Paraflavitalea devenefica: one gene and its partner. The protein of the gene in region 2 interacts with the protein of the main gene of each other region in a pairwise test. Links are inferred from orthologs where the notes say so. Each region holds a gene or a part of one and is shown on either strand. Other genes may lie near its edges.

Region 1 (16,773 bases), on a different replicon or contig from region 2:
TCCGTTTGCATTCATAGCCGAAGTGGCCGGCGGCAAAGCTACCGACGGTACGCAACGCATACTGGACATAGAACCTACCGAACTGCACCAGCGCTCTCCTTTCTTCATAGGCAGCCGCGGCATGATGGAAGAACTGGAAAGCTGTTTATAAGCAGACTTTCAATTACATTTGCCCCGGTTTTACAACATTCATCGTTCACCTTTCAACAGCACTATGAAGGTTTTTAAATTCGGCGGGGCCAGTGTGCAGAACATTGAGCGGATCCACCTGGTAGCAGACATCCTGCGCGCTTATCCTGATCAAAAAATACTGGTGGTCATCTCCGCCATGGGCAAAACCACCAATGCACTGGAAAAAGTAGCAGAAGCTTTCTTCAACAACCACAAGGAAGAAGCACTCCAATTGTTTGAGGCCGTTAAACAAAGCCACCTTACCACGGCCAAATACCTGCTCGTTACCCATTACAATGAAGCCCTGGAGCAACTGTCCAACTTCTTTACCGAAGTAGAATGGCTGCTGCACGACAAACCGGTACGGGATTATGACTACTACTATGACCAGATCGTTTGCGCCGGTGAACTCCTGTCTACCGGCATCGTAAGCGCTTACCTCAATGAAGCAGGCATCGCCAATCACTGGATAGATGTGCGCGACATTGTACGTACAGATAATAACTTCCGCGATGCCAACATTGACTGGGCATTTACCCAGCAGAAAATAAACGGCGAAATACGTCCGCTGTTTGACAACAACAACATCGTCATTACACAGGGCTTTATTGGCGCTACCGACGACAATGAAAGTACCACCCTGGGCCGCGAAGGCAGCGACTATACCGCCGCCGTTTTCGCCAACATGCTCAATGCCGAAAGCCAAACCATCTGGAAAGATGTGGAAGGCGTTATGAATGCCGACCCCAAATCCTTCCCCGATGCACAGTTCATCAGCGACCTCAACTATACCGAAGTCATAGAAATGGCCTATTATGGCGCACAGGTCATACACCCCAAAACCATCAAGCCCTTACAGAACAAAGGCATTCCGTTGCACGTTAAATGCTTCCTGGATAAAAACCTGCCCGGTACCGTTATCCATAACAAACCCGTAAAAGGCCTCCCGCCCATCATCGTGGTAAAGCAACAGCAGGCGCTGATACACCTCCATTCAAGGGATTTCTCCTTTGTAGGCGAAAAGCCCGTGGCCGACCTGTATGAACTGCTGGCAGAGATCAGGATAAAACCCAACCTGATGCAAACGGGCGCCGTAAGCATACAGGTATGCCTGGACGATCGTGCCGATAAAATTGAAAAACTGGCCTTCGCTGCTTCGGAGTTCTTTGAAGTAGAAGTGGAAAAAGGACTTACCCTCCTCACCATCCGCCATTACAATGAAGACATCCTGCAAAAAATGATTACCGGTCATACCATTGAACTGCGGCAGCAATCGCCCGAAACAGTACAGGTATTGATGCTGCCCCTCTAATAACCTTCCTATATGCAAACACCCATAGCTTTTTACGAAGAAAGGATCAATCAATACAGCGCGGAACTGGAAAAGCTGAAGAATCGCAGCCTGCTCGTGTCCATTGCCCGGCTGGCCAGCTTCGTGGCCCTGGCCTGGAGCGTATGGCAATGGATACAGGAAGGAAGTACCACCTATAAAATATTCACCGCTGGTTTCCTTGTGTTGTTCATCCTTTTCATCCGCATTGCGCTCACACTAAGTGATAAGAAAAAGCTATTGGAGAAACTACTCTTCCTGAACCGGAATGAAGTGGGCCTATTAAAAAACAAGCCCAACGAATTTGACAATGGTATCGCCTTCACCAATAATGACAACTACACCGGCGACCTCGATATCTTTGGCGCCAACTCCCTCTACCACGGGCTCAACAGGACCACTACCCATCATGGCGCCCAGGCGCTGGCAGGCCTGCTGCAACAGTCCTTATTAAAGAAAGAGACCATTGAACAACAGCAGGAGGCGGTACGAACGCTGGGCCCACAAAAAGAGCTGCGCCAGCTCATCACCGCTCATGGCCTGCTGCATGAAGAAAAGGAAGGCAACCTGCATGACGTAGCTTCCTGGCTGCGTTGGCCGCCCATCCTGCATGGTAAAAAAGGGCCCAATACGATGCGCCTCCTGGTGCCCGCCTTTAACATCGGCAGTATTGTCTTTTACCTGTTCACCGATAACTACCTGCCCCTGCTGGCCGGCTACTTCATCGGTTGGTGCGTTATTGGCGCCTTTGCCAAACAAATTAACCGCCAGCACGCCATGCTGGGCAAAAAACAATCCATCCTCGACCAGTATGCCGCTATACTGAGGTTATTCAATGGAGTAGATAAAGGATCATCCACGCTGTTACAACGGGAACAGGCTACTGCCGCAGAAGCACATCGCGCTATTAAAAAACTGTCCCGCCTGTCAGGCCTCTTTGATCAGCGTATCAACATGCTGGTATTACTATTCCTGAACGGCTTTTTCCTCTACGACCTGCAATGCATGTGGTCGCTGGAAAACTGGAAGGCTACCAACAAAGACCGTTTTGATAAATGGATAGCTTGTGTAGGCGCTATTGAAGTCCTTAATTCACTGGCCACCTTTGCCTTTAACAACCCGGCTTATCACTGGCCTTCCGTCAATACTGCGGGGCTTTCTGTTAGCGGCAAAGGTCTCGCCCATCCTTTAATACCAGCGAAGGAATGCGTGGCCAATGATTTCACCATGGGTGCACAGGAGCAACTGGTATTGGTAACCGGCTCCAACATGAGTGGGAAAACCACCTTTTTAAGAACAGTAGGCGTTAACCTCCTGCTGGCGCAATGCGGCGCCCCGGTTTGCGCCGGAAGCTTTGCCTTCACTCCCCTAAACATCTTGTCCTCCATACGGGTAAGCGACTCTCTGCAGGAGCATACCTCCTACTTCATGGCAGAACTCAAACGCCTTAAGCACATCGTACGCCATGTGCAGGAACAGGGATCGCCTGCCCTGGTGCTCATTGATGAAATATTGCGCGGCACCAACTCGGAAGACAAAACCCATGGCTCGGAAATGTTCATCAAAAAACTCCTGCAGTACAACTGCCTGACCATGTTCGCCACCCACGATCTTTCCCTCAGCAAGCTGGAAGCAGAACTGCCCGGCAGGCTCAGCAACTATTGCTTTGAAAGCATCATCCGTGATGGCGAGCTCATCTTTGACTATACCCTGCAACGCGGCGTAGCCAAAAACAGGAACGCCTCCTTCCTCATGCAAAAAATGGAAATTATTTAACATACAAAATCCCGTCGTTCACATACAACGCCCCCATCCCGCCCTGGCCGCACCTTACTTTAGCAGCCACAAACAACTATTATGAGATCAAGCATCATAGCCTGCCTGTTAATGGCATGGCAGGCAGGCGCCTATGCCCAGGTAGGTATCGGCACCACCAACCCCAACCCCAGCGCCGCTGTGGATATTGCATCAACAGATAAAGGATTGTTAATCCCCCAAATGACAGCAGCCCAGCGTACAACGATTACCAATCCTGCTACCGGGCTGCTGGTCATTCAAACGGATGGAACAGCCGGCTTCTATTACAATGCCGGCCCCCCCGCTGCGCCCAACTGGCTCAACCTGAGTACCTATACACTGCAGCAAAACATCAATACCAATGGAAAATACATTTCGGGCGATGGCGGCGATGCAGGTCTGCAGGCTTCACCAGGTGGGATGTTGGTGGGTACCGGCCCTTACACGGGCGTCAATACAAACAGGACATTCAACCCCGGCTCCTACCTCATCTGGGCGCCGCATAAAGGGGCTTTCCGGGCCGGTCAAATGACCAGCCCACTATGGAACGATGTGAATGTTGGCCGCTGGTCGGTAGCTATGGGACACAACGCACAGGCCACCGGCGATGCATCGATAGCCCTGGGATTTCATGCAAGGGCCGCAGCCAACTACTCAGTGGCCATAGGTTCCAATGTAAATACCAATGGACATGCCGGCTCTTTTATCTTAGGCGATGCCCACATCTACGGTCCCTTTTGGAATACCGCCCCCAACCAGATGCTCATGCGCTTTGCCGGCGGATATCGTTTACATGCAGGCCCCAATACGACGGCAGCCCTGAGCATCGATGGCTCCGGCCGGGTAGGTATTGGTAAAGATAACCCAACGGAACAGTTGGATGTAGCAGGCAACATCACCTATTCAGGCACCCTCAACATGGGCGTGCAAACCGTTTATTTTGATTACTCTGTAGGCGGCAACACCAGGGCCACCATTCCCTGTGCCTGCCCCTCAGGTACAAGACTCATCGGCGGCGGAGGGGGTCACCGGGATTCGAACAGTGCTGCGCGGGATATCACCGTTAATTACAGCGCCCCCAGTACCGCGAACCCCAATACAACCTGGCGTGTGATTGTTACCAACTCATCCGGCAGCTCCAGAGCTATCCGCGTATATGCCATCTGCGCCAGAGTACAATAGTCGTCAGCCTTTCCCATCATCAGCCATCAACTTATATCATGAAGCAATATATCTTATTCAGTAACCTGGTGATTATTTCCTTGTCCCTGCAAGCACAGGAGGCGCTCTACATAAAAAGTGGAACTGCTATTACCATACAGCATGGTGCAGTAGTCTCCGTGAAAGGGAACCTAACCCTGGAAAATGGCAGCACACTCACCAACCAGGGCGCTATCTACATTGGTAATACAGCACCGGGAACAGGCCACCTGACCGACCTTTCCGCAACAGGTGGCACCTACGGTACCGGCCGGTTCATCTTCAATGGTACCGGCAATCAAACCATCAGCACGCCGTATACCTTTTCACGGCTCGAAGTCAATGGCGGCAGCCTGGAACTTCAAAGCAATATCAGCGCGCAGAAATGGTACCTGCAAAAAGGTTACGTCACTACCGGATCCTTTACAGCCATTGCCACCGATCCTTCGGCGCTGGCCGTGGAAGCCGATCCCGCCAATCCCAACTTCAGCCAGGGCTGGATCAATGGTACCCTACGCAGGTACATCACGCCCGCTGTTGTCAGCAGCTACCAATTCCCGGTAGGCAGCACTACCCGGTCCAACATAGCCGTGCTGAATAACCTCAACACGGATCCGCTCACCGGCCTCACCTACCTAGATATATCCCAGGCGCCCAAACCCGGCACCGATGCCGGTTTAATAATTACAGAAGCCGGCACGCACTATGTGTCGGTAGCGCCTGAGGGTGTATGGTACATCAGCAGCGATGCGGCGCCCGCTGGTGGCAAATATGATCTGTCTTTATACTTCAATGGCTTCGCTGGTCTTACCGATAACCTGTTTGGCATATTACAACGTCCCGCAGCCAGTACAAATGGGGCCGACTGGGTACGCCCGGCCGCCGCATTAGCCACCCTGAACACGCCCGGCCGCACAGTAGCCGGCGGCTTTGCATCCCGCCATGGCCTGGCCTCCTTCGGGCAGTTTGGCATTGGCCTTACCGCCAGCGCCCTGCCGGTAACCCTGGCCGGCTTCAGGGCCTTCCGCCTCAATACAGCAGTTGTTCAGCTCGACTGGGAAACCGCTACCGAACAAAACAACAAAGGCTTCGATGTGGAAAGAAGATGGCAAACCGAAACCAGCTTCAAAGCCGTAGGCTTTGTACCTTCCGGGGCGCCGGGTGGCGCCAGCAACCAATTGCTGCGCTACCACTATACCGACCCCAATAACTACAAGGGCATCTCCTACTACCGGTTAAAACAAATTGACCTGGACAACAGAAGCGTTCATACGCTCATCAGGGCAGTAAAAGGTACCGGGGAAAATGGCGTTACCGTCGTGCTCTGGCCCAATCCCAACAAAGGGCAGTTCAGCATCCGCATAGATGGCAATACCCAACGGCTGCCGGCTTACATTACCGATCTCAATGGACGGACCATACAGCAGGTATTTATTACAGAGAACACCCCTGTCAATGTAAATGGACTTACCGCAGGCACCTACATCATCAGCATTCCCGACGCCTTCGGCCCCGGTGAAGCTTTCCGGGAAAAAGTGTTAGTGGTAAGATAAAATTGTCTTAAAAAACGATTAGAGAATGATGTTAGTACGGGTTTTACCCCCTGAAAGCTGTAATTTCAGGGAGTTTGTTTTCTCCGCAGTGTCTCCCGAAGGGGACGCTGCGGGATTTGTATTTATTACCTAACATCAACTCCCCGTTTTATGAGAACCTTATTCATGCTATTGGTTACAGCCTGCCTGTTCACCAATAACCTGTTGGCCCAGTCACCTGTTACTTTCACACCGGAAAAGCCGAAGCCCGGCGAAAAGATCAGTTTCACCTACGATCCGGCTACTACCGTACTGGCAGGTACCGTTGATATGGAAGCCTATGCCTACCTCATGGAAGGTAATCTCCCGGTAGTACAGCAAATAAAACTTACCAGGAACGGCGCTGCCTACCAGGGGCAGATCACTACTACAGATACTACCCTCGCACTCTTCCTCACGTTTGTGAAAGGCGATACCTGGGATAATAATAAAGATAAAGGCTATTACACTTACCTGTATGCGTCGGATGATAATCCGCTGCCAGGCGCACGCAAAGCCATTGGTCAGAATGCAGTGTATTACGGGGGACTGTGGAGATTGGAAGCCGATGTTACTACCAGCTTCAACCTGGTAAGAGAAGATTTTGCACTCCATCCCGCACTCAGGGGAAAATATACCTTCGACTATTTCAATGTACTGATGCAGTCCAAAATTGAAAGCGATAAAACACAGCTTATAGCAGCGCTGGAAAAAACACTATCCAATCCGGGTGCCAACGAAAGTGACCTGCAAACAGCTAAAGATTTTTATACCCGCTTAAAAGATAAAGACAATACAGTACGGGCCGATTCATTGATAAAGGCCCGCTTCCCGCAAGGTAGCTGGGTGAAGAATGAAAAGTTCAATTCGCTTTCCACCATTAAAGAAACGGCTACAAGAGAAGAAGTATACAATAAATTGCTGGCTTCCTATCCACCTGCAACGAAGGCAGACTCAGCCCGTTTCACCAACCTGGCCTACCAATTGGCCCTCGCTTACGTAAAAGAAAAGAACTATGACAAGGTAAAACAATATGCAGCCCTGGTTACAAACAAGAACACAAGGGCCAACCTGTATAATTCAGTGGCATGGGGCCTGTCGGGTGAAAGTGTATACGCCCGGCCCGTAGATGCCAAAACAGGTAAAGAATTTTCGGCCATGAGCTTGCAACTGGTGCAGGAAGAAATGAATACTGGCGTGGGCAAACCAATCTATTATACCAGCCAACAATGGAAGGAGCTGCAACAACGTACCTACAACATGTTTGCAGATACCTATGCCTTGTTATTATACCACCTTAAAGATTATAAAGGAGCCTATACCTACCAGGAAAAAGCGGTAGCAGGTAATAAACGGAGTGATGTATCTATGAACGAGGCATTTGCCGTATACACGGAAAAAGTAAAAGGTCCCAAAGCAGCACTCCGGGAACTGGAAGGTTTTGTAAAGGCCGGCAAAGCTTCCGCTAAAATGAAAGAACAATTCAAAAAACTATACCTGGCAGATAGCAAAACAGAAAACCAGTGGGTAGCTTATATAGAAGAACTGGAAAAAGATGTCAAAGCAAAGGAACGTGCCAAACTGGCCAAAGAAATGTTGAACGACCCCGCTCCTGCCTTTGCACTGAAAGACCTGAGCGGCAAGGATATTTCACTGGCCGCATTGAAAGGGAAAATAGTGATCGTGGATTTCTGGGCCACCTGGTGCGGTCCCTGTCTGGCTTCCTTCCCGGGTATGAAGATGGCTGTGGAAAAATATAAAAACGACCCGGATGTAAAATTCGTATTCATTGATACCCGTGAGTCTGGCGACCGGGAAAAGATCAAAAAGGACGTAACTGCCCTGATAGAAAAGAACGCTTATCCTTTCCACGTATTAATGGATTATGACAGCAAAGTGATAGAGGACTATAAAGTACAGGGCATCCCTACCAAATTTATCATTGATAAAAACAGCATCGTTCGTTTCAAAAAAGTAGGTTTTGGCGGCACCGCCGAAGGTGTAGTGGATGAGATCACCAACATGATTGAACTGGCCAAAACAGGCAGCAACACCGATACCAAAAAAGGTTTCTGATCAATTATATGCAGGCTCTGCGAGGCTTGCAGCCTCGCAGCCCTATTCCAGGGCCTCCGGCCCTATCCAGGCAAACGCCCACTCACCACTCACCATTCACTACTCACCACTTTTCCCTACATTTGACGCCAAAAATCCGGTATGGAGGTTAAAATAGATGAAAGCTGGAAAAAGGCATTGAAAGACGAATTCAGCAAGGACTACTTTGGAGAGATCGTTGGCTTCCTGCGCATGGAGAAAGCCGCCGGCAAAACCATCTATCCGCCCGGTGGTCTCATCTTCAACGCTTTTAACCTTACGCCTTTTGACAAAGTAAAAGTGGTGCTGCTGGGACAGGATCCCTATCACGGGCAGGGGCAGGCACACGGCCTTTGCTTCTCCGTACAGGACGGTATCAAACCGCCGCCTTCCCTCGTCAACATCTACAAAGAGATCAACAAGGATATAGGATTGCCCATTCCCAATCATGGCAACCTTACCAAATGGGCGCAGCAAGGGGTCATGATGCTGAACGCTTCCCTTACTGTACGCAAAGGAGAACCTATGAGTCACGCCCGTATTGGCTGGGCCGATTTCACCAATGCAGTCATCCGTAAAATATCCGACCAGAAACAGGGCGTCGTATTCCTGCTCTGGGGCAAATTCGCACAGGAGAAACAAGTGCTCATTGATGAAACCAAACACCGGATCTTAAAAGCAGCCCACCCCTCGCCGTATTCAGCAGATGCAGGCTTCTTCGGCTGCCGGCACTTCTCCCAAGCCAATGAGTACCTCATGAAGGAAGGCCTCGACCCGATCGACTGGTCGTTGTAACGAAAGCTGATCTATATTACGTTGTCATTTCGAACCCTACAAGGGTGAAACATTACATTCTTTTTGTCATTTCGAACCCGCCATGCGTCCCTGCCATATCAGCAAGCAAAACGGGCGAGAAATCTGCTATCGAAGCAAAAGGTTATCGAAGCAAACGCCCATTCCCCACTCACCACTTCCCACTTGCCATTTTCCGTATCTTGCCGCCTTATGAAGTTCATCAAAGAAATATTGGGCCGCCTCTTCGCCGTTTGGGCCATCATCGTATTCATCATCACCCTCCTGGTATTCCTGATACCTTTCCTCCTGTTTGTTTATCCTTTAACCGATCCTGCAAAAACACACCGGTTTAATATAGCCTCCAAAATATGGATGGGCATTTACCTGCCCCTTATAGGCTGCCCCCTGAGGGTACGCGGAAGAGAACATTTTGCGCCTGGACAGAATTACATCGTAGTATGTAACCACAACTCCCTGATGGACGTACCCATCTCCACACCCTTTATCCCCGGCGGCAACAAGACCATTGCCAAAATTGAAATGGCCAAAATACCATTGTTCGGCATGATCTATAAAACCGGGAGCGTGCTGGTAGACAGGAAGAGCGACAAAAGCCGCAAGGAAAGCTTTCCGGCCATGAAGAAAGTGCTGGGTATGGGACTGCACATGTGTCTCTATCCCGAAGGCACCCGCAATAAAACCGATCAGCCGTTAAAATCATTTCATGATGGCGCCTTCCGCCTGGCCATTGACACCCGCAAAGCCATCATTCCCGGCATCATCTTTAATACCCGTAAAGTACTGCCTGCCAGCAAACCTTTTTACCTCATGCCCCACCTGCTTAAAATAGATTTTCTGCCGCCCATCCCCGTAGAGCCTCAGGATACCGTGGAGACCTTAAAAAACAAGGCGCATACAATTATGGCGGCCTACTATCAGGAGCATTCAAAAAATAAGTGAACTCAGCACTTGAGTGAAGGTTTCGCGTTCCGGGTTTTGTGTTTCGGGTTCTTTCAGTGTAACAGAGTGATTAACTTCAACATTCATGTACTTTACAGTAGTATTATTACGTTGTTTCAAATAATGAAGTATCCCAAAGCGCGGCAGCAACCCGAAACTCCAAACGCGAAACCCGAAACCATTACTGCCCATAAAAATACCGCGTCCTGTTAATCCGCAGGTCGCGCAAAATACCACTCTTGGGATTGATCGTGATATTGAAAGTGCGGATAAGCCCCACAGGCGTAACATTGATGGACAACTGCCAGCAGTGCAATTCGCGTGAAATGAACATCGAGAGGGTTTGTATAGAGGAAGATTTGAAATCGTAATACGTATTCATACCCACCTTCCATTTGGGCGTAAGGTTGAAATCGCCATTCAGGCTCAGGTTGGCATTCGTTTGGGTTTCCCAGCCAGAATAATCAGCTTTAAAATTACGGGTGAAATTGAAAGAGAACGACGTATTCAATGACCAGGGAATATTGAAATCGGCAAATTCTGCCGCATTCCGCTGCACATAAGCAAGCTGCTCCATTTGCTCCTCCGGCGTCATGGGGGGCAGGTTCTGGTTTTCAAACTGGTCCTCTTTTTCAGCCGCTTTCTTATCATCCTTGGGCTTGCTCTGGAAAGAAGTAGAGATCGCTATATTACCGCTGGTAATACGTCCCAGCGAAAGCCCACCGCCTTTCCAGGCATACTCATTAATCCGGTCACCCCGCGCATTTACCTTATAAGGGTCCAGGTTGGCGCCGGCGGTAATATTGATCTTCTCAAACAAAGTACTCCGGAAATACAGGCTGATATTGGACAGCTTAAAAGAATCGGCCAGGAAATTATAACCACCGTTAAAACCGAAACCATCTATCAGGCGTATCTTTTTAATCCCACCATCAGCCGTATCTTTTTTGGAACGCACTTTGGCCTCCAGGTTATTGTCAATACCAAAGCTGATACCGCCAAACTCCCCTTCGCCAAAAGGCCCGAAAATAGTGCCTTCATAATAAGAGAACCGGTATTTCGTACTATCAGCACTAATCATTGTGGTATAATAATCCTTTTTGGCCATATCAGGCTTATAGCTGATCGAAAAAGTAGGCCGTACTACGTGGCGGATAGCCCTGAGCGCACTGTTCTTACCAAAATTCTCAAACTTGCCGAAGAGAGCTGTACTGATGCCCAAACTAAAAGAGATATCCTGCGAGGTAAAAAAGCCCTTTTGGATCAATGTATCTACATCCTGACCTGCTGAATCCCAATAACGGGTAAACTTCCGGGAATACCATTTCTGCTGGTAGCTGATACCGGGCGATACCTGGAAAGGCCCCAGGGAAGGCAGGGAAAGCTGAATAGGGATATTGTGCTGCGCGCCCCATTGCATCGTATCAACAAGTTTGCTGAGACTGAAGTCCTTCTCATAAATACTGATCTGGTTGGCCACGTTGGTATTTAATCCTATCCCCAGCTTTTCATACCATTTTGATTCACCGACCGGTTCTTTAGGCGCCAGCGGATAAAAAGTGTTCACGGTAAATGCCACATTGGGCAGGTTCATATTGATCAGCGTCGTCGTATTATTCTGGCTGTGGTTGGCGCTGGCAGTCAGGTTAAACATCGTGCCCCATGTTTTCGAATACGTAATAGAAGAGTTCAGGTTATTCTGGTAATTACGCATGGGGTTATTCGTCACATACTGGTTGAATTTGGACGAACCGGCATTCACGTTGGCGCTGAAGGACTGGCCTGGCCTGGCGCGGCTGTCAACCGTATGGCTCCAGGCTATATTAAACGTTTGGGCGGTTGTAAACTCCTGTTTGGCATCATCACTCAATAGCCGGGTACTTTGGTACGACAGGTTCAGCGTACCATTATAACGATAGCGCTTGCGGTAAGTAGGTGTTACAAAAGCCGCCCAGCCGCCATAAGAATAAATATTCGTGCGCAGCGTCACATCAAAATAATCATTCAATACCTGGTAATAACCCAACCCTTCCAGGCCCAGGCCAAACTGGTCGCTGGCAGTAAACTGCGGCGGAAGCAGGCCCGAATGCCTGCCCTGCGAAAGCGGGAAAAATCCAAAAGGCAGGTAGATAGGCACGGGTACGCCTTCAAACTCCGGGTGTATAGGTCCCGTTACAGCCAGTTTCTGACTCACCATCTTCATCCTGGGCGTGCGGAAAGCAAAGTGGGGCGTATCGAGATTACAGGTAGTAATAAGACCCCGGGCAGCAAAATATTCAGTGGGTGATACCTTCTTGATCTTTCCTCCCTGTACAAACATCTCCCCTTGCGCCGTGATCGTAGACTGGGTGATCCCCTTCTGCGTCTTTGTATTAAAACGCATAAAATCAGCATCCATCTTCGTATCATTCTGGATCATCCGGGGCCGGCCGATAATATTTCCCGCCGAATCGCGCCGGAAAGTGGCCACTACCTCATTCTTCTGGTTGTCCATTTCAATACTGTCGGCCGTAAGGTCCATATCCTTATACTTCACATTGCCCTTACTATACAGGATGATCTTTTTAGTGGGCACTTCCAGTACAATAGAGTCGGAAGCAGAATAATGCACCGGGGCGTCCAGCGAATCCTTCGACATCTTCACATCGAAAGTATCCCGCTGAACAATGGAGGAATCACGTACAGCAGGAACCGTATCTGTCTTGGGTTTCGTTGTATCCTGGAAAGCCGTTAAGGAATTCCCAAAACTGGTATTGGATGAATAATTACCCAGCACATTCATCGTTAATAACAACAATGAAAGCAGTAATACCGGCAAGGGAAGTTCTTTTAGGCTATTTTTGCGTCCGTTAATCATATGCAGTGGTGGGCAAAAATAGTTATTAATGCATTAAGATTATGTGAAGATTGGCAGGCCCATAAAATCATAACAAAATATGTTTAAAAGAATTACAGGCATTATAGTTTTTGCTGTTTCGAGTTGCTTACTCATCGCGTTCACTGGCAAAAAACCCGCTCCACACAAGCAAAAACCTGTATTGGGCACCATCATCATAGACCCCGGCCATGGTGGTATGGACCCCGGCACACTGGGGGCTTACTCCCGGGAATCCCGCGTGGCCCTGGCCGTCTCCCTCAAACTGGGCAAAGCGATCAAAGCAGCATTTCCCGATAGCAAAGTCCTCTTCACCCGCACTACCGATATTTTGTCCGGTAATGTAAGAACGCTGAAAGAGTCCTACTATTACAGGTCCGACTTCGCCAACCAGTCCAACGGCGATCTCTTCATCAGCATACATTGCAATATGGTGGGTAAAAAAGCGGGGGGCTGGTATGAGAAAAAGATCGTGTCGTACAAAAATGTAACCACCGGCAAAGGAAAAAAGAAAAAAACAAAGAAGGTCCCTGTCTATAAATCTTATTACGTAAAAAATACCCATAAAGGAACAGAGACCTATATCTGGGCAGCCGACCGCGTAGGCTTCAAAGGGGAAGCCATCAACCAGCGGCAGGAAGAAAGCGGTGAAAAGAACGACAGCTCCCTCAACTTCGACATGAGTTCACCGGAAGCCCGCATCAGGGCGCAGTTATATGAAAAGAAATACTTCAGCAAAAGCCTTCTGCTGGCCAACTTTGTAGAAGAAGCCTTTGAAAAAGGAGGCCGTAAAAGCTATGGCGTCAAGCAGCGCAATGAAGAAGGCATCTGGGTGTTACAGGCCACGGGAATGCCCAGTATACTCGTAGAGACCGGTTTCCTTTCCAATACAGAAGAAGAAAAATACCTCAACAGTGAAAAAGGACAGAACGAAGTAGTTGCCGCCATCATCACCGCCCTGAAAAAGTACAAAACCGCCCTCGAAGCCACCAAATAGCTAATATTAACGTATTAATAAGCATCTACATCCGTTATTTTTGCATCTTTCCTCGTAGCTTAAATTAGAAGCCGGATTGTAATATGATAAAAAAAGTCACCTGTTATCTGCTGATCGCTACAGTGTTTACGGTACTGACGTCTTTCTATACGAAACCCGTAGGAGCAACACAGAAACCTGTGATCAGGACCATTATTATAGATGCAGGCCATGGCGGCTCCGACAATGGCGCCCGGGGCGATTACTCTTTTGAAAAAGACATCTGCCTCGACGTAGCCCTGAAACTGGGCAAAAAACTGGAGCAGGAATTCCCGGATATCAAAGTCCTCTATACCCGCACCAAAGATGAATATCCTTCTATCAAGGCAAGGGCCGACTTTGCCAATGCCAACAAGGGCGACCTGTTTGTATCCATTCACGTAAATGCAGGCCCGCCAATAAAGCACTCCAAATTTGCCGGGTATAAAACACAAACCTACTATACCGGTAAAGGTAAAAGCCGTAAAAAACGCACCCGCCGCGTGCCCAGGTACAACATATACTATACCGAAAACCCTTCCAATGGCACCGAAACCTATATCTGGGCGGCCGACCGTACAGACGCAAAAGGAGAGTTTATAACCGACCGCCTCTCCGAAGAAGTCAACGACTCCACCGAATATGCGCCCGATATCAATGACCCGGAATTCAAGGCCAAATCATTGCTGTGGACCAAACGCTTTTTCGACAAAAGCCTGATGCTTGCCACCATGGTAGAAGAAGAATTTGTGAGTGGCGGCCGGGTAAGCCGGGGCGTAAAACAACGGAATGAAAAAGGCATCTGGGTGCTGCAGGCCACTGCCATGCCCAGTATACTGGTGGAAACCGGGTTCATCACCCATCGCCCCGATGAAGACTACCTGAACAGCAATAAAGGCCAGGAGGAAATAGCCAGCCACGTAATGGCCGCCATCAAACGCTATAAAGCGGCTACTGAAGGCACTCCTGCCCCAAAACAGGGGTTTTAAAGGGCCCGGAAGCAGGGAACCTGGCTTTTTCTGTGGTAGAGTTTGTATTTTTCAGACTTCATACTTCATACTTCAGACCTCGTAATTCCTTATTTTTGTTGATAATATACTTTTTTAAGGTCGGCCTTGAAAAGTATCATTTCACACCAAACAGCCCGTAAATGAAAATTTCGAATGAAACCAAGGTAGGCGCACTGACTGCTATAGCTATTGTAATACTGATTTTGGGCTTTAACTTTCTGAAAGGAAGAAATCTTGCCGACCGGAGTGATAAAATATATGCCGAATTCCCCAGCGTAGAAGGCTTGCAGGTTTCCAACCCGGTATTTATAAAAGGGCTCCAGGTAGGGAAAGTCTATGCCATGAAGGAAAAAGACGAAAACCTTTCCGGTGTCATTGTTACCATCAGCCTGAACAAAAGAGTTAACATTCCCAAAAACTCTTTGGCTACCATTGGCAGTGAACTACTGGGTACCAGCTCTGTTAAGATCAACATGGGCAACAGCCCCACCTACATACAGGATGGTGATACCCTTTCCACCATGAAAACCCTGGGCCTGGCCGATAAACTGCAAAGCAGCCTCGACCCTACCCTGGCCAAGGTCAACAAAACCCTGGAATCCCTTGACCTCGTTTTGCATAACCTGAACAGTACACTGGACCCCAATACCAAAAACAACCTGCAGTCCATCATTGCCAACCTCACCAACTCCTCCAAATCACTGGAAAAATTACTCGATGCACAGACCGGTATGCTGGCCAAAACACTGGCCAATACAGAATCTGTTACCGGCAACCTGGCAAAGAACAATGACAAGATCAATGCAACGGTTGATAACCTGGAAAAAGCAACCGGCAAACTGGCCAATGCAAAATTTGATGAAGCGGTAGCCAGCCTTCAGAGCACCATGGCCAAACTGGAAGCCACAGTTGATAAAGTGAACAGCAACCAAAGCTCACTGGGCGCACTGTTAAATGATCGCAAATTGTACGACCAGCTATTACAAACCAATCGTAGTTTGACTACCTTGCTCGACGACCTGCGGATGCATCCAAAACGCTATGTAAACATCTCTGTATTTGGAAAGAAAGACAAAAAAGGTCCGCTCATGTCACCTATATATGATTCTACTTCTACGAAACAAGGAAACCAGTAAGATGTTAAGGGTTATCGGTTTGCTCGTATTACTGGCATTTGTGTGCTCAGGCATTACTGCACAGGTAACACCTGTAACGCCGACTCCTGCACAGGATACAGGCAGCAAAAGAATGGTAGAGATCATCCATGCCGATGTTATACGGACAGAAATAAAAGATTCTGTCACAGAACTGAAAACGCTGGCGGGTAAAGTACACCTGGTCCAGGGCAAAACACACTTCTTCTGCGACAGTGCCATCATCAACAGTTACACCAAAATAGTAGAGGCCTTTGGCCATATCCATATCAACGATGCCGACAGTGTGCATACCTACAGTGATTACCTCATCTACTACTCGAACACCAAAATGGCAACGCTGAAAAAGAATGCCAAACTTACTGACGGTAAAACGACGCTGCTAACGGATGAGCTGCACTATGACGTCAACCAGAAAATAGGCGAATACTTTAATGGCGGGCGGGTACTTAACAACAAATCTGTACTTACCAGCAAGGAAGCCACCTATTACGGCGAACTGAAAGACGTTTACTTCAAGAAAGATGTAGTACTCACCGATCCCCAGTACCTCCTCAAATCAGATTCACTGCTCTACAATACCACCACTGAAATTGCCACTTTTATTACACAGACCTACATTGAAGACAGTGCGAAAAGAAAGATCACTACGAAGGAAGGATATTATGACCTGAAGAAGGGCAGTGCCACCCTGGGCAAGCGCCCCATCATTGAAGACACCAAGGCAAGAACAAAAACGATTGCCGATATTGTGGAAACGGACGACTCCACCGGCATTACCACACTCATCGGGCGGGCAGT
Region 2 (12,469 bases):
TTTACTTTTCTAATATTGCTTTGTATTTTTTCTTTTTTTGAATCCTGACTTGTTTTTAATAACTTATCTTTCAATTTTTCCAGCTCATTATCATAGTTTTTCACTTCGTCATGCACAAAAATCTCATATTCGTATAGTATAATTTCTTCGTCTGTCAATCCGCAATTGCGAATGTTTCCTTCTCCCCAAAGCATTTCGTTAGCATATAAGTAAAATTTTCCCTCATTCTTAAAATCAGGGTATAACCTTTCTAATTCAAGTTTTCGAATTTGCCTTTTTAATTCTTCGCATACGGCATTATTTTCATTTTCAAGTTCTTTATTCCATGCAAGCGGATACCTTGAAAGATATTGTATAATATCCCTGAATTTTACCAGGTGGTTTTCATTACTGTCAATATCCTGTCCTTTGAATTTTTTGGCAAAAAGCCTGAATACCTCCAGTTTACTCTCATCCTGCACATTTCCATTTTTCTTGAACCCTTTTAGTTTTGGTATTAACAAATTGGCTTCATTCTTATACAGGAACATGGTCAGCATAAACAAGCAGGCTTCATAACTCAGGTACTTCCCCGCAGGTATTGTAATAAGCGTATGCCTGTGATTTCCAGATCTACCTTCGCCATCTTTATTCAATATCCAGGGTAAGTCTTTTTTCAAATCCTTAAACAATATCCATTCAATCAGGGCGGCCTTGGTTTTAAACTGGTCAATAAAATCCTTGTGCTTTTGCTGTTCCTGCTTTAACTTATTATAGGGGTTCGTATAAATAGTCTGGTAAAATATATTTCGAACAAAATCTATGAGCGCAGATTCATCTGATGGAGAAATAACATCTTCCAATATCTTGTTTTTCTCTTCGTCTGTAAGAATAATATTTTTGTTCTCCGCATTCTGCACTTTAAGTTTGTAGCATGATTGTATAAGCGCCAATTCAAAACTTTCTTTTAGGAAATCAACAACGCGTTTATCAATATTGCTGACTTTTATTTTTTCAAAATCATGCAGGCAATGTGCATTAAGATTTCTAAGGTCATCGATTAACTGCAATAAATAATCTGTCGTATTTTCTGTGAAATTAAACTTGTTGCTCTGTAAAGCAGGAAATGCTGTTGGCAATTCCATTTGAGCATCTTCATCCAGTTGGCACTTGAAAATAGCTTTGGTATTTATTTGCCTGAATGCATGGCCAATAGCAAAATAATGTAGCCTGTTTTGCTTGTTCACCTTGTGCCCGCCTTTTGTTTGGTAATTAATTTTTGCTTTTTCTGCAATGGAGCCCATATATCCTTTGTTACTGAAAATAGCATGAAAGCTTTGGCAAATAAGTTGATGATGAACTTCGGACATAGTATAGAGGGGCATAAAATGTTTTAGGAGTAAATTTAATAATAATTATTTTTTGAACAAGACAACTAAAGGGACAGCTTCGCCCCATCAGTCACAACCTTGTAATCAATCAAACCCTCTTAAATTCTACAAAAACAAATGTTATAACGGAATCGTTCATTGATCCGAAAGCACAAAAAATTATTGAAACATCCGAAGGTGTTTATACCTGTTTTATGGGCAAAACTTACAGGAACGATTCGGGGAACCTCCCAACCCTGCCGGAAAATAGTTTCTTCAAGATGAATGAAATCACCCCCTAAGCATGTCCAACCGGCAAAACATTCGAAGCATCTTCAGCAGGAGGTTCACTACGCACCTTTACAATAGCCATCCCTTTATGTTGCGGTAAATCATAAATATATCCTTTCCGGCTGGCAGCTACATGCATAAACAAAACCCAGGGAGCATCTGTTGCGGGCATGGGTAATTGAAAATGCAGCGGCGTCAATTCCTGCTTGAACAGGATCACTGGCGTACGGGCTGTTGCTTTGCAAACAGTGTCTGCATTGAAATCAGGATACACCGCTGTAACACCCAACTGGTAGCCATCCAGGTAAAGTTTTCGGTCCCACTTAGGATGTTGAAGCAGGGTTACTGTAACATCCAGTGTATTGGCTGCACTAATAGTATCAATTTCAAACTGCCTATGCAGCAAACTGTCCAGTTTGTGTGTTTTGCTACACTCCAGCTTAAGCAGTCCTTTAAAACTAAAGCGCTTATCTTCTTTCAGTTGCTTCCGGAAAACAGACAACAGGTCGGTCCAAAAGCCGCCATCTTTGTGCTCATCACGCACGGCATCAAAAATTAGTTTGGCAGGCCTGTTACTGTTCTGCAGCCGTTCACCGCTTTGAACCAATCCATCGTTAATAGTAACAGGCTTATAAGTACCCCGCGCGGCCCGGGCATGTTCTCCATATCGTTTGCTGTTGACAATAGTAACCCCCATAAGGGTTCCCTGGATCTTAATAAGGGAGGGTCTTAATTTGGCCATAAGGCTTGGATTTTGTAAATTGTTATAGAGTATGGTTTATATGATTAAATATACATATAATATATTAGTCCCATCCGATTGCGGTGAAAAAAGACCATCCCTTCCCGCATCATTATAACAACCTCTCAACGGCCTTCCGGCGACGTTTCAGCGACCTTACAGCGACCTTATAGCGATATGCATCCGTACTTCCTTCGAAGTGAAGCCTCTATACAGCCGTGGATCCTCCCACGCTTGCATAAGCAACCTCAACTCTTTTAGTTTTTTATTGACATTCAATGTTTTATAATTTACCTTGCCTGCATGCCCACCGCCGAGGTTCATGTCCCTACGAACCTGGGCGGAATAAAAGTAGCAAAGCCCGGAAAAGAGAAAGTAAGTTTTCCGGGACGGATAATCAATTGAACACCATGATAATAGATTATGAGCCCATTAAAAAAGGCAGCCCTTACAGACTGCCTTTCAATAATTTATGCATCCACTGTTTAGTGATTGGTGTGCGGTTCGCCTGCAGGGGGTGCACCAGGGCCGGGCGCAGCAGGAGCAGCGGGGGCATCTGTTACATCCACGATTTCCACATCAAACATCAGGCTTGCATGGGGTTTGCCGCCGGGGCCGGGCCTGTCGCCATAAGCCTCAAAGAAAGGAATGTATAAAGTTCCTTTACCGCCCTTCTTAAAGAAAGCCAGTCCTTCATCCCATCCCCTGATCACAGAGCCAGTACCCAGTACCAGTCCATCGTACGTATTGCTTTCAAACTCTTTACCGGTAGGGAACAGTTTACCAACGTACTTAACAGAAAGCTTTTTACCGGAATCAGCCTGAACGCCGTTACCCGGGTCCTTGATCTGTACATACGTACCGTTGGCTGTTTTTTGGTAGCTGATCTTATTCTTAGCCAGGTAGTCTTCAATTTCCTTTACGGCAAGGGGTCTCAGTTTAATGCCTTCTTCAGCCAGCTTTTGTTGTTCTGCCTGCTGACGGGTCTGCTCTTTCATACCTTCCGCTGTCTGGTCTTTCTGGGCCAGGCTGTCAGCAGTGAACACATCCAGTATTTTAAAGGTGATATAGATCTTATCCTTCTTGTGGATATAGGGAGGTAAACCACCGGGGTTCTTTTTAAACAGGGTATCGGCCAGCATTACCACTACAGCGCTATCGCCTTTGCGCAGGAGGGGGAATATTTCTGCAGGGTGGTACATGGGTCCGATGCTGTCAACCGGCGCATATTGGGGCATTTTGCCATAAGTTTCTCCCAGCAAAGTGTCTTTGCTACCACTTTTTATGCGCTGTGAAACGTGAAACTTCATGACCTGCCCTCTTTGTACGGTTTTTCCTTTGCCGTCAGATATTACTTTGTATAACAGGCCGCTGCGTGTTTTCTTAAAGCCACCGCCTGAACATGCTGCCATTAATAGCATGACTGCCAGGCTACCAAGAAGAATCGTTGTTCTTTTCATTTGAGTTAATTGTTTTTTATAGGTCACCTGCCACTTCACCAGCGGCAATTATATAGTGTTCATTAATCCTGTAATTGTAATGCGCTTTTTTTCATGGCTTCGAGGAAGTCCTGCACAGTTTGGTCCAGGGAAGCGCTGCTGCGTCCGCCGGATGCATTATAGTGCCCTCCCCCCTCAAAATAATTACGCGCGAAAGTATTCACATCAAAATCGCCCTTGCTGCGGAAACTCCATTTGCGTTCCTCATCCCGGTCAATGACCAGGGCCGCCAGTTTGATGCCCTGGATGCTGAGCGGGTAATTGACCAGTCCGTCAGAATCGCCGGTCTTGACTTCATAACGCAGCAGGTCTTTCTTGGAGATCGCGATCAGGGCCGTATTGTACTCATAATATATTTCCATGCGGTGCAGGAGTACATGACCGATAAACCGTAAACGGTTTTCCAGGAAGTTATCATAAATGTTTTCGTGTACCTGGGTATGGTTCAGCCCACGCCCTTTCAGGTCCGATACCATGGCATGCACGTGGGCGCTGGCCGCCGGGAAACGGAAAGAACCTGTATCGGCCATTACACCGGCATAGAGGCATTCTGCGATGTCTGTATTGATCTTATCGCCATGGCCGGAGCCGGTAATAAAATCGTACACCATTTCACAGGTAGAGCTTTTGGCCGTATCGCTGATGCCATAGGCAAAGCTGGCTACCTCAGGCTGCTGGTGATGATCAATCAAAATACGGGTACAAGACAAGGACCTTATTTTGGGGGCCATGTTCTTGGTACGCTGTAATACATTGAAATCCAGGCAAAAGAGCCATTCTGCCTGGTCCAGGATACCTTCTGCCTTCTCCCGGTACAGTTCAAAATCCACTACGGTATCACAGCCCGGCATCCAGTTGAGCCACCTGGCCCAGTTGGTGGGTGAGATCACCGTTACCCGGTGTCCGAACTGTTGCAGGAAATGGTAGAGTCCCAGGGCTGATCCCATGGCATCGGCGTCGGGCTTTTGATGCATGGTAATCACCACGGTACGCGGCGTATGAAGTAAAGGATATAATTCCTGGATAGGTTGCATAAAATGGTGGCAAAGTTGCGGAAATAAAGTCCAACGGCCAACTGTTTCGGGTTTAAAGTTTTGAGTTTTGAGTTTCGGGTTTGGGGTTTCGGGTTGCTGCCGCATTTTTTAGCTTCAGGTATACTGGTTACTGATTGGTAAAGCAAAAGAACCCGGAACCCCAAACACCAAACCCGAAACGTTTCTCTATATTTGCGGCCAAAATTGAGTAAAACTATATGAGTAACCGCACGTTTACGATGATTAAGCCCGATGCAATGAAAAATGGTCATGCCGGAGCTATCCTGGACAAGATCACGAAAGAAGGTTTCCGCATCGTAGCCTTAAAGCAAACTAAGCTGAGTGCTGAAAAAGCCGGCGAATTCTATGCCGTACACAAGGAGCGCCCTTTTTATGGCGAACTGGTCACTTTTATGAGCAGTGGCGTTATCATTGCCGCTATCCTTGAAAAGGAAAATGCGGTGGCTGCTTTCCGCAAACTGATCGGTGCTACCAATCCTGCCCAGGCAGATGAAGGTACCATCCGTAAATTATATGCTACTTCTGTAGGTGAAAACGCTGTTCACGGTAGTGACAGTGATGAGAATGCCGCTATTGAAGGCAGCTTCTTTTTCAGCGGACTGGAGCAGTTTTAAGAAGTAAATGGTAAATAGCTAGTGGCAAGTGGGCTTTTGCGGGTATATCCCTGGCCACTTACCGCTAGCTATTTTGTTTTTTATTATGCTTAATTGTTTGCTGATAACTTCCTCCACTCGCTACTCGCCATTCACCACTTGCCTTTTTATCAGTTCTTCAACGGCGTCAACTTATACCCTTTCTTCTTCAGCAGATTGATCACACCCTGCTCACCGGTCAGGTGACCGGCCCCCACAGCAAATAAGGCAGAACGGGGTCCCATGATATCGGGCATGGCAGTTACCCAGCGGCGGTTACGGCCATATAGCAACAGATCCATATATTTTTCCAGGCCCGGATCGCTTTTGCTTACCAGGGAATCCATGCGTTTCAGGTCCTGCTTGCGGTATACATCCACCATTTCGAGGGTTACCTTCTTATAGCTGTCAATACTGTCAATATAGGATACCAGGTCTTTGGCCTGTTTGTCGTAGGGAATGCTATCAAACAGTCCGGCCTGGAACTCCGGTGTTTCCAGCCCTTTGATCTCCTTCTCATACTGCTGGCTTTCCTTCATGATCTGCTGTTCCATGCCATTTTTCTGTCCGTCCTCGCAGGTCATTACCTGCTCTCCGATGAGGCTGGAAACGAAATAAGGCTTAAAACGGCTCATAAAAGAGAGGGGCATGGGTGTTTTATGGGTTTTGAAATAGTTCTCCACACGCGCATACTCTTCCGGGGTCAGCAGGTCCGACAGCTTTTTTCCATCATTCATGCGCAGGTATTTCAGGGCGCTCATCATTTCTGCCAGGTCGTCCATGTCCAGCTCAAAATAGATCACCTGCACATCTTTGATCGCTTTTTTAAGGTTAGGGCTCAGCGTGGCATCCTTATCGCACAAAATATGCATGGTGCCAAACAGGTAGGAAGGCTGCTGCAATCCATTGCCTGAAATTTCCCACAACAGGGTATTCTGCCCCGTTGGCTTAACAGGGCTCTTAGCCTTTGCAGCAGCGGGTTTGGCGCCCATTGTTTTAACCGGCGCAGGCTTTTTCGTCTGGGAATACCCTAAACCGGCCATTGCTACCCAGCAGATCACCATAACAGATGTTTTCACGAACATGATCAAGTGCTATTTTTAATATTTATTAAGATTTTTTTTCGTTAATTGCTGTCGAATAAACCCCTTAGTATGCAACCCTTCCAAAACCAAAGGTATTTCGTACCTTATTCATGCTGCCTGTCCATTCCCAACCAACCACCTCCATTGGCAAAACTAACCAGCCATATTCATATATGCCAATATTTAAATAATTATTCCTGTTAAAGGTTCCTGAATAATAGCGGGACAATTCCTGCGTTATATGCCAGACTATAGATCCGGCAGAGCCTCCCAGGTTCAAAAAACTAAACCCCAAATATGAGAAAAACGCTTGCCCTGATTGCCGTAATAGGGCTTTCCTTGCCGGTTTTTGCCCAACGGGACAAAGACATTCCTGCATTTGGTACTGTTGAGAAGGCAGATCTCCAGTTAAAAGAATGCGATTTTGACAAAGATGCCGAAGCCATGGTGCTGTTCGATGCCGCAGAAGCCTATTGTGACAATATGGGATCCATCGAATTGGTACGCCATATACGGATCAAGATCTTCAAGGATAAGGGGCTAAAAACCGCCGATATACACATTCCATATCATAGTTACCGCAACGATGAAAACATCAAGGGCCTTACTGCCCAGACGTATAACCTGGATGCAGCCGGCAATATCATTACCACGAAGGTGGAGAAAAAGCTGATCTACGAAAAGCCGATTGATAAAAGGTTTTCTGAACAGGTATTTACTTTCCCCGAAGCAAAGGCAGGCAGTATCATTGAATACAAATATACTCATACCAATATTGGCCTCACCAATTGGTATTTCCAGAAATCAATCCCGGTGAAGTACAGCCGGTACCGGGCAGACTTTCCCGAAGAAGTGGAATTTGTTTCCACGCCTATGTGCGTGCTGCCGGTACAACAGAAATCTGAGAACAAGAGCCGGCGGAACATCAAGGTCCTCACCATGTCGAACATCCCGGCCTTGCGGGACGAACCCTATATCACCTGTGAGGACGATTACCTGCAGCGGATCGAAACAAGACTGATCGCCGTTAATCCTCCCGGCGCACCCCGGCGCAGCTTTGTGCGTACCTGGCCACAGATCATCCGGGGATTGATGGAAGATGAAGACTTTGGCATACAACTGAAAAGGGAAATACCCCGCACTGTCGACCTGGACGAAGCCCTTAAAAAGCAGACAGATCCTTACCAGAAAATGGTCACTATCCACAACTACGTGCGGAAGAACATGGAGTGGAACGGGTATGGCAATATCTGGGCGCTGAATGGAGTAAAGAGCGCCTGGAAGGATAAGAAGGGTACCAATGGCGAGATCAACCTCATCCTGGTGAACCTGCTCAAAGATGCCGGCCTGAAAGCATCGCCCCTGCTGGTAAGCACCAGGAGCAACGGGCGGGTAAATACAGGCGTAGCCCACTGGCAGCAGTTCAACAAAGTGCTGGCCTATGTAACGATTGGCGAGAACAATTATATCCTGGATGCCACGGAAAAATACACCCCTTCCCACCTGATCCCCTATGAAGTCATGTATTCAGAAGGGCTGGTGATCGAAAAAATAGATACCTGGGAATGGGGATGGCGTGTATTGTGGGATGAAAAACCACACTTCAAAAAAACGGTGGTGGTAAGGGCCGATGTGGATGAGCAGGGACTTATGAAAGGCGAGACCAGCGTTACAGCCTACGATTATTCCCGCGTTACCTGTATGCCCATACTGAAAAAAGGGAAAGATAAGTTCATAGAAGAATACTTCACTTCCACCGGCTCCGGTATCAAAATAGATTCCCTGCGCATTGAGAATGAAGATATTGACAGCCTGCCCCTGATACAGAACGCATCGTTCAGCCAGCCGGTGAACAGCTCAGGCGATTATAAATACTTTTCCGTTAACTTGTTTACCGGCCTGGAAAAAAATCCTTTTGTGGCAGACAACCGGTTTTCCGATGTTTTCTTTGGCACCAACCAGAATTACCAGGTAGTAGCCAATATCACGATACCGGAGACCTATGAGTTTGAGGCCCTGCCCAAAAGTATACGGATGATCATGCCGGATACCAGCATTTCCATTACCCGCCGGATCAATGCGGAAAAGAACACGCTGGCGGTGCGTATTTCGCTGGAATTTAAAAAACCTTTTTATACAGCAGAAGAATACCCGGATTTTAAGGAATTTTATAAGCAGTTATTCGCCTTGCTGAATGAGCAATACGCGATCCGTAAAAAAGCTAAATCCTGACGTACATGAATGCAACACGCGGTATGATGAACCGGCTATGTCGACATGCAGCATTGATGATCCTGCCGTTATTAGGTTGTATAACAGTATGGGCACAACCGGAATTTGAAACCTGGGCGCAGTTGACGAATGAAGAGCGGGCCATGAAGGTATGCGCCTTCGACAAGGAAGCCGATGCCATTGTACTGATTGACGAAGCCGTATCGGATTATGATGATGACCGTCACCTGATCACCTATCGTCATATCCGTATCAAAATACTGAAAGAGAAAGGGCTTGAATATGCCAATGTGGCTATCCCCTATTATGTACGGAATGATTTTGAATCGATTGACGATATTGAAGCACTGGCCTTCAACTTTGATGCATCCGGCAATCATACCATCCAGCACCTGGAGAGGAAGGCTATTTTTACGGAGTCCAGCAATGAACTGGTTCACCGGAAGAAATTCACTTTTCCTGGCGTTAAACCAGGCAGCATCATAGAATACAAATACCGCAGTACGATGAAGCACTACGGTGGCCTGGATGACTGGCAATTCCAGCAGGAACTGCCGGTAGTGCTAAGCAAGTATACCTTGACCGTTCCACCCAATACGGAGTTTGCCTACATGGTATATAAAAGCGATCAACTGGAAATGAAAGTAGACAAAAAGCCCAGTGAAGGCAAAACGATCTTTGAAATGCGCGACATTGCCGGTCTGCGTGATGAACCCTATATGGATGCCCGGAAAGATTACCTGCAACGGGTAACTTTCCAATTAGCGGCCTTCAACAACAGTGGATTTGGCCGGCAAAAGTATATGACCTCCTGGGATGAGGTAACGCGTGAGCTGAATACAGCTTCTTATTTCGGTGCCCAGATCGGCAAAAACATCAGCGGCACGGAAGAGTTTACCACGCAAATGAAAGCCTTGCCTTCTCCCGTGGAAAAAATGAAGCGGGTATATAATTATACACGTAATTATATGAACTGGAACGGCTATAATGGTTACAGCACTATGGAAGGCGTGAAAACAGCCTGGAGCAAGAAAACCGGCAATATCACTGATGTGAACCTCATTTTACTGAACCTGCTCACGGAAAGCGGGCTGGAAGCTTATCCCATGCTGGTGAGTGAACGACGCCATGGAAAGGTGTTGACCCAATATCCTTTTGTAGACCAGTTCAATGCCACCTATGTGGTAGTGATAATCGGAGATAAAAAATACTTCCTGGATGCTACCGACCAGTTTGGGCAACCGGAAATGGTCCCCTTCCCTATCCTGAATACCACTGCCTTTATTGTACACCGGAAGAAAGGCGGCATTATCAATATCACCGATGAAACGCTTCAATACCGGGAGAACCTGACCGTATCCCTGAAGATCGGCGCCGGGAATGTGATAACCGGCGATGTATATGTTAACAGCACGCATTATGCCCGCACCGACCGGTTACGTTCCTGGAAACGCGGCCGTGAACGGTACCTGAGTGGCTTTCACAAACCGGGCTCTTCTGTTACCGTTGACAGTATTGATGTAAAAAATGTGGAGCAGGATTCCCTGCCCCTGGCCCAGCACCTGCAGTTTAAGGGACCGGCCACTGTGACCGGCGACTATATTTTTGTACCGGTGAACCTGTTCTCCGGTTATGAGTCTAACCCCTTTATTGCCACCAACCGCTTCAGCGATGTCAATTTCGGTTTCCGGCAGCATGTCAACTTCAGCACCTATATTGATATACCGGAAGGATATGCACCGGATGAGTTGCCTAAATCACTCCAGTTGGTGAATGCCGATAAAACGGTGATCTTTATACGGGAGATCTTTCATGATGCCAATACCAATAAAATACTGGCCCGTATACGGATCGAATTTAAAAAGAGCCTGTATAGTGTGGATGAATATGGCGAGCTGAAAGAGTTTTATAAAAAGATGTTCGATCTGTTGAACGAACAGATCGTATTCAAGAAAAAGTAAGGTTATGAAAAAGATACTGTTGTTGACTGCCCCTGTATTATGGTCGCTTCTTTTGCAGGCACAGGTACCCTCCCTGGATGTAACAGCCATACCTGAGCCGGTTAAAAAGAATGCCAATATCGTGAAGCGTTATGAGAATACTTTTTTTGAGATCACGGATATCGACAGGGGCTATTTAAAAAAGCACGAAATATACACCATCCTGAATGCAGACGGTGAATACAAATTATTTTTCTCAGAGCAATATGATAATAAGTTCTTCTTCCTGGAAAGTGTAGAGATCAAAGTATATGATGCGGCGGGCAAGCAGATCAACAAGTATAAGAAGAAAGACCTGATGACCTATGGCGGCAGCGATGACCTTATCAATGACGACAAGAGGGCCTATATAAAGATTCCCGCACCTTCCTATCCAATTACCATCGAGACCGAAGTGGAGAAGAAATATAAAGGCTCCCTCTTCATGCCTGCATACAGCATCATTGTACCGGATGAAGGCGTACAGCAATCCTCCTTTACCGTTAAGGTACCCAAGAGCCTGGACCTCCGCTATAAAGAGCAGGAGATCAAATTGCCTCCTAAAGTAACGGAAGACGATAAGTACAAGATCTATGTATGGTCGGTCAACAATTTGCCGGCTATTCAAACAGAGCCGGGCGCTGTGAGCCCCACGGACCGGTATCCCCTCATCCTTCTGGCAGCCAACCGGTTCAAGATGGATGATTACGAAGGCGACATGAGCACCTGGAAGAACCTCGGCTTATGGTACAACGAGCTACACAAAGGCGTCGATGTACTTCCCGAAGACCGCAAGGCATTCCTTAAAAGCCTGGTAAAAGATGCAAAAGATGACCGTGAAAAAGCACGCATCATTTATGACTACCTGCAAAAGAATTTTCGGTACGTCAGCATACAGTTGGGTATTGGCGGATGGAAATCATTGCCCGCTACTTTTACCGACCAGAAGAAATATGGTGATTGCAAGGGCTTGACCAACTACATGCATGCAGCGCTTAAAGCTGTAGGGGTCAGGAGCCACCGGGCGCTCATCAATTCGCAATACGACATGGCGCCTGTGGATCCGAATTTCCCTATGGCCAGGTTCAACCACGTGATCCTGTGTGTGCCTCAGCCTAAGGACACTATCTGGCTGGAATGTACCAACAAGGTAATCGATTTTGGTATGCTGGGCTCCAGTACAGAGAACAGGAATGCGCTGTTGATCACCGAAGAGGGGGGCGTATTGGTACCTACGCCGAAAAGTGTTGCTACTGCCAATAAATTTGATGTACTGACTACGATCGTTATTCAGCCTGATGGCTCCGGTAAAGTAGTGAGTAAGTTCAACACTACCGGCTATTTCAAGATGCTGATCGACTATGTGGTCAATGAAAAAAAGGATGATCAAAAGGATTTTATCGTCAACTATATGGGCTACAAGCAGCCTGATGAATTCATTTTCGCCAGGAAGGAAGACCCGGTCAACATGCTCGCTGAACTCGAAATGGTGATAGAAAAAGTACCTGAGTTTATCGCGGGCAATAAGATGTTCCTCAGCCCGCGCCAATACAAACTGAGTGAAACGAAGTTGCCGAAAGCCGATAAGCGGAAACTGGATTATTA

What was found.
Region 1: the proteins of HB364_RS25725 (region 2) and ung interact in binary tests that used the Escherichia coli proteins (3 or more experiments, as listed by UniProt). The link is inferred for Paraflavitalea devenefica from one-to-one orthologs.

The regions. Positions count from the first base shown.
Region 1 is NZ_JAARML010000006.1:211,556-228,328, forward strand. The notes cover bases 7,302-10,122. They hold ung (uracil-DNA glycosylase), read left to right. Parts: upstream 7,302-8,286; coding sequence 8,287-8,958; downstream 8,959-10,122. Other genes in these bases: HB364_RS28390 (TlpA family protein disulfide reductase), read left to right, coding at 7,302-8,145; HB364_RS28400 (lysophospholipid acyltransferase family protein), read left to right, coding at 9,169-9,918; HB364_RS28405 (putative LPS assembly protein LptD), read right to left, coding at 10,100-10,122. In the rest of the region: fbp (class 1 fructose-bisphosphatase), read left to right, coding at 1-151; HB364_RS28370 (aspartate kinase), read left to right, coding at 215-1,483; HB364_RS28375 (MutS-related protein), read left to right, coding at 1,496-3,277; HB364_RS28380 (hypothetical protein), read left to right, coding at 3,359-4,480; HB364_RS28385 (T9SS type A sorting domain-containing protein), read left to right, coding at 4,519-6,051; more of HB364_RS28390, read left to right, coding at 6,202-7,301; more of HB364_RS28405, read right to left, coding at 10,123-12,736; HB364_RS28410 (N-acetylmuramoyl-L-alanine amidase family protein), read left to right, coding at 12,855-13,790; HB364_RS28415 (N-acetylmuramoyl-L-alanine amidase family protein), read left to right, coding at 13,874-14,797; HB364_RS28420 (MlaD family protein), read left to right, coding at 14,959-15,954; HB364_RS28425 (OstA-like protein), read left to right, coding at 15,956-16,773. UniProt on the Escherichia coli protein: Excises uracil residues from the DNA which can arise as a result of misincorporation of dUMP residues by DNA polymerase or due to deamination of cytosine.
Region 2 is NZ_JAARML010000005.1:219,222-231,690, reverse strand. Bases 3,981-6,841 are described here. They hold HB364_RS25725 (nucleoside-diphosphate kinase), read left to right. Parts: upstream 3,981-5,133; coding sequence 5,134-5,550; downstream 5,551-6,841. Other genes in these bases: HB364_RS25720 (TraB/GumN family protein), read right to left, coding at 5,700-6,653; HB364_RS25730 (DHH family phosphoesterase), read right to left, coding at 3,981-4,915. In the rest of the region: HB364_RS25745 (hypothetical protein), read right to left, coding at 1-1,283; HB364_RS25740 (hypothetical protein), read right to left, coding at 1,648-2,382; HB364_RS25735 (FKBP-type peptidyl-prolyl cis-trans isomerase), read right to left, coding at 2,868-3,842; more of HB364_RS25730, read right to left, coding at 3,905-3,980; HB364_RS25715 (DUF3857 domain-containing protein), read left to right, coding at 6,951-8,885; HB364_RS25710 (DUF3857 domain-containing protein), read left to right, coding at 8,891-10,846; HB364_RS25705 (DUF3857 domain-containing transglutaminase family protein), read left to right, coding at 10,851-12,469. UniProt on the Escherichia coli protein: Major role in the synthesis of nucleoside triphosphates other than ATP. The ATP gamma phosphate is transferred to the NDP beta phosphate via a ping-pong mechanism, using a phosphorylated active-site intermediate.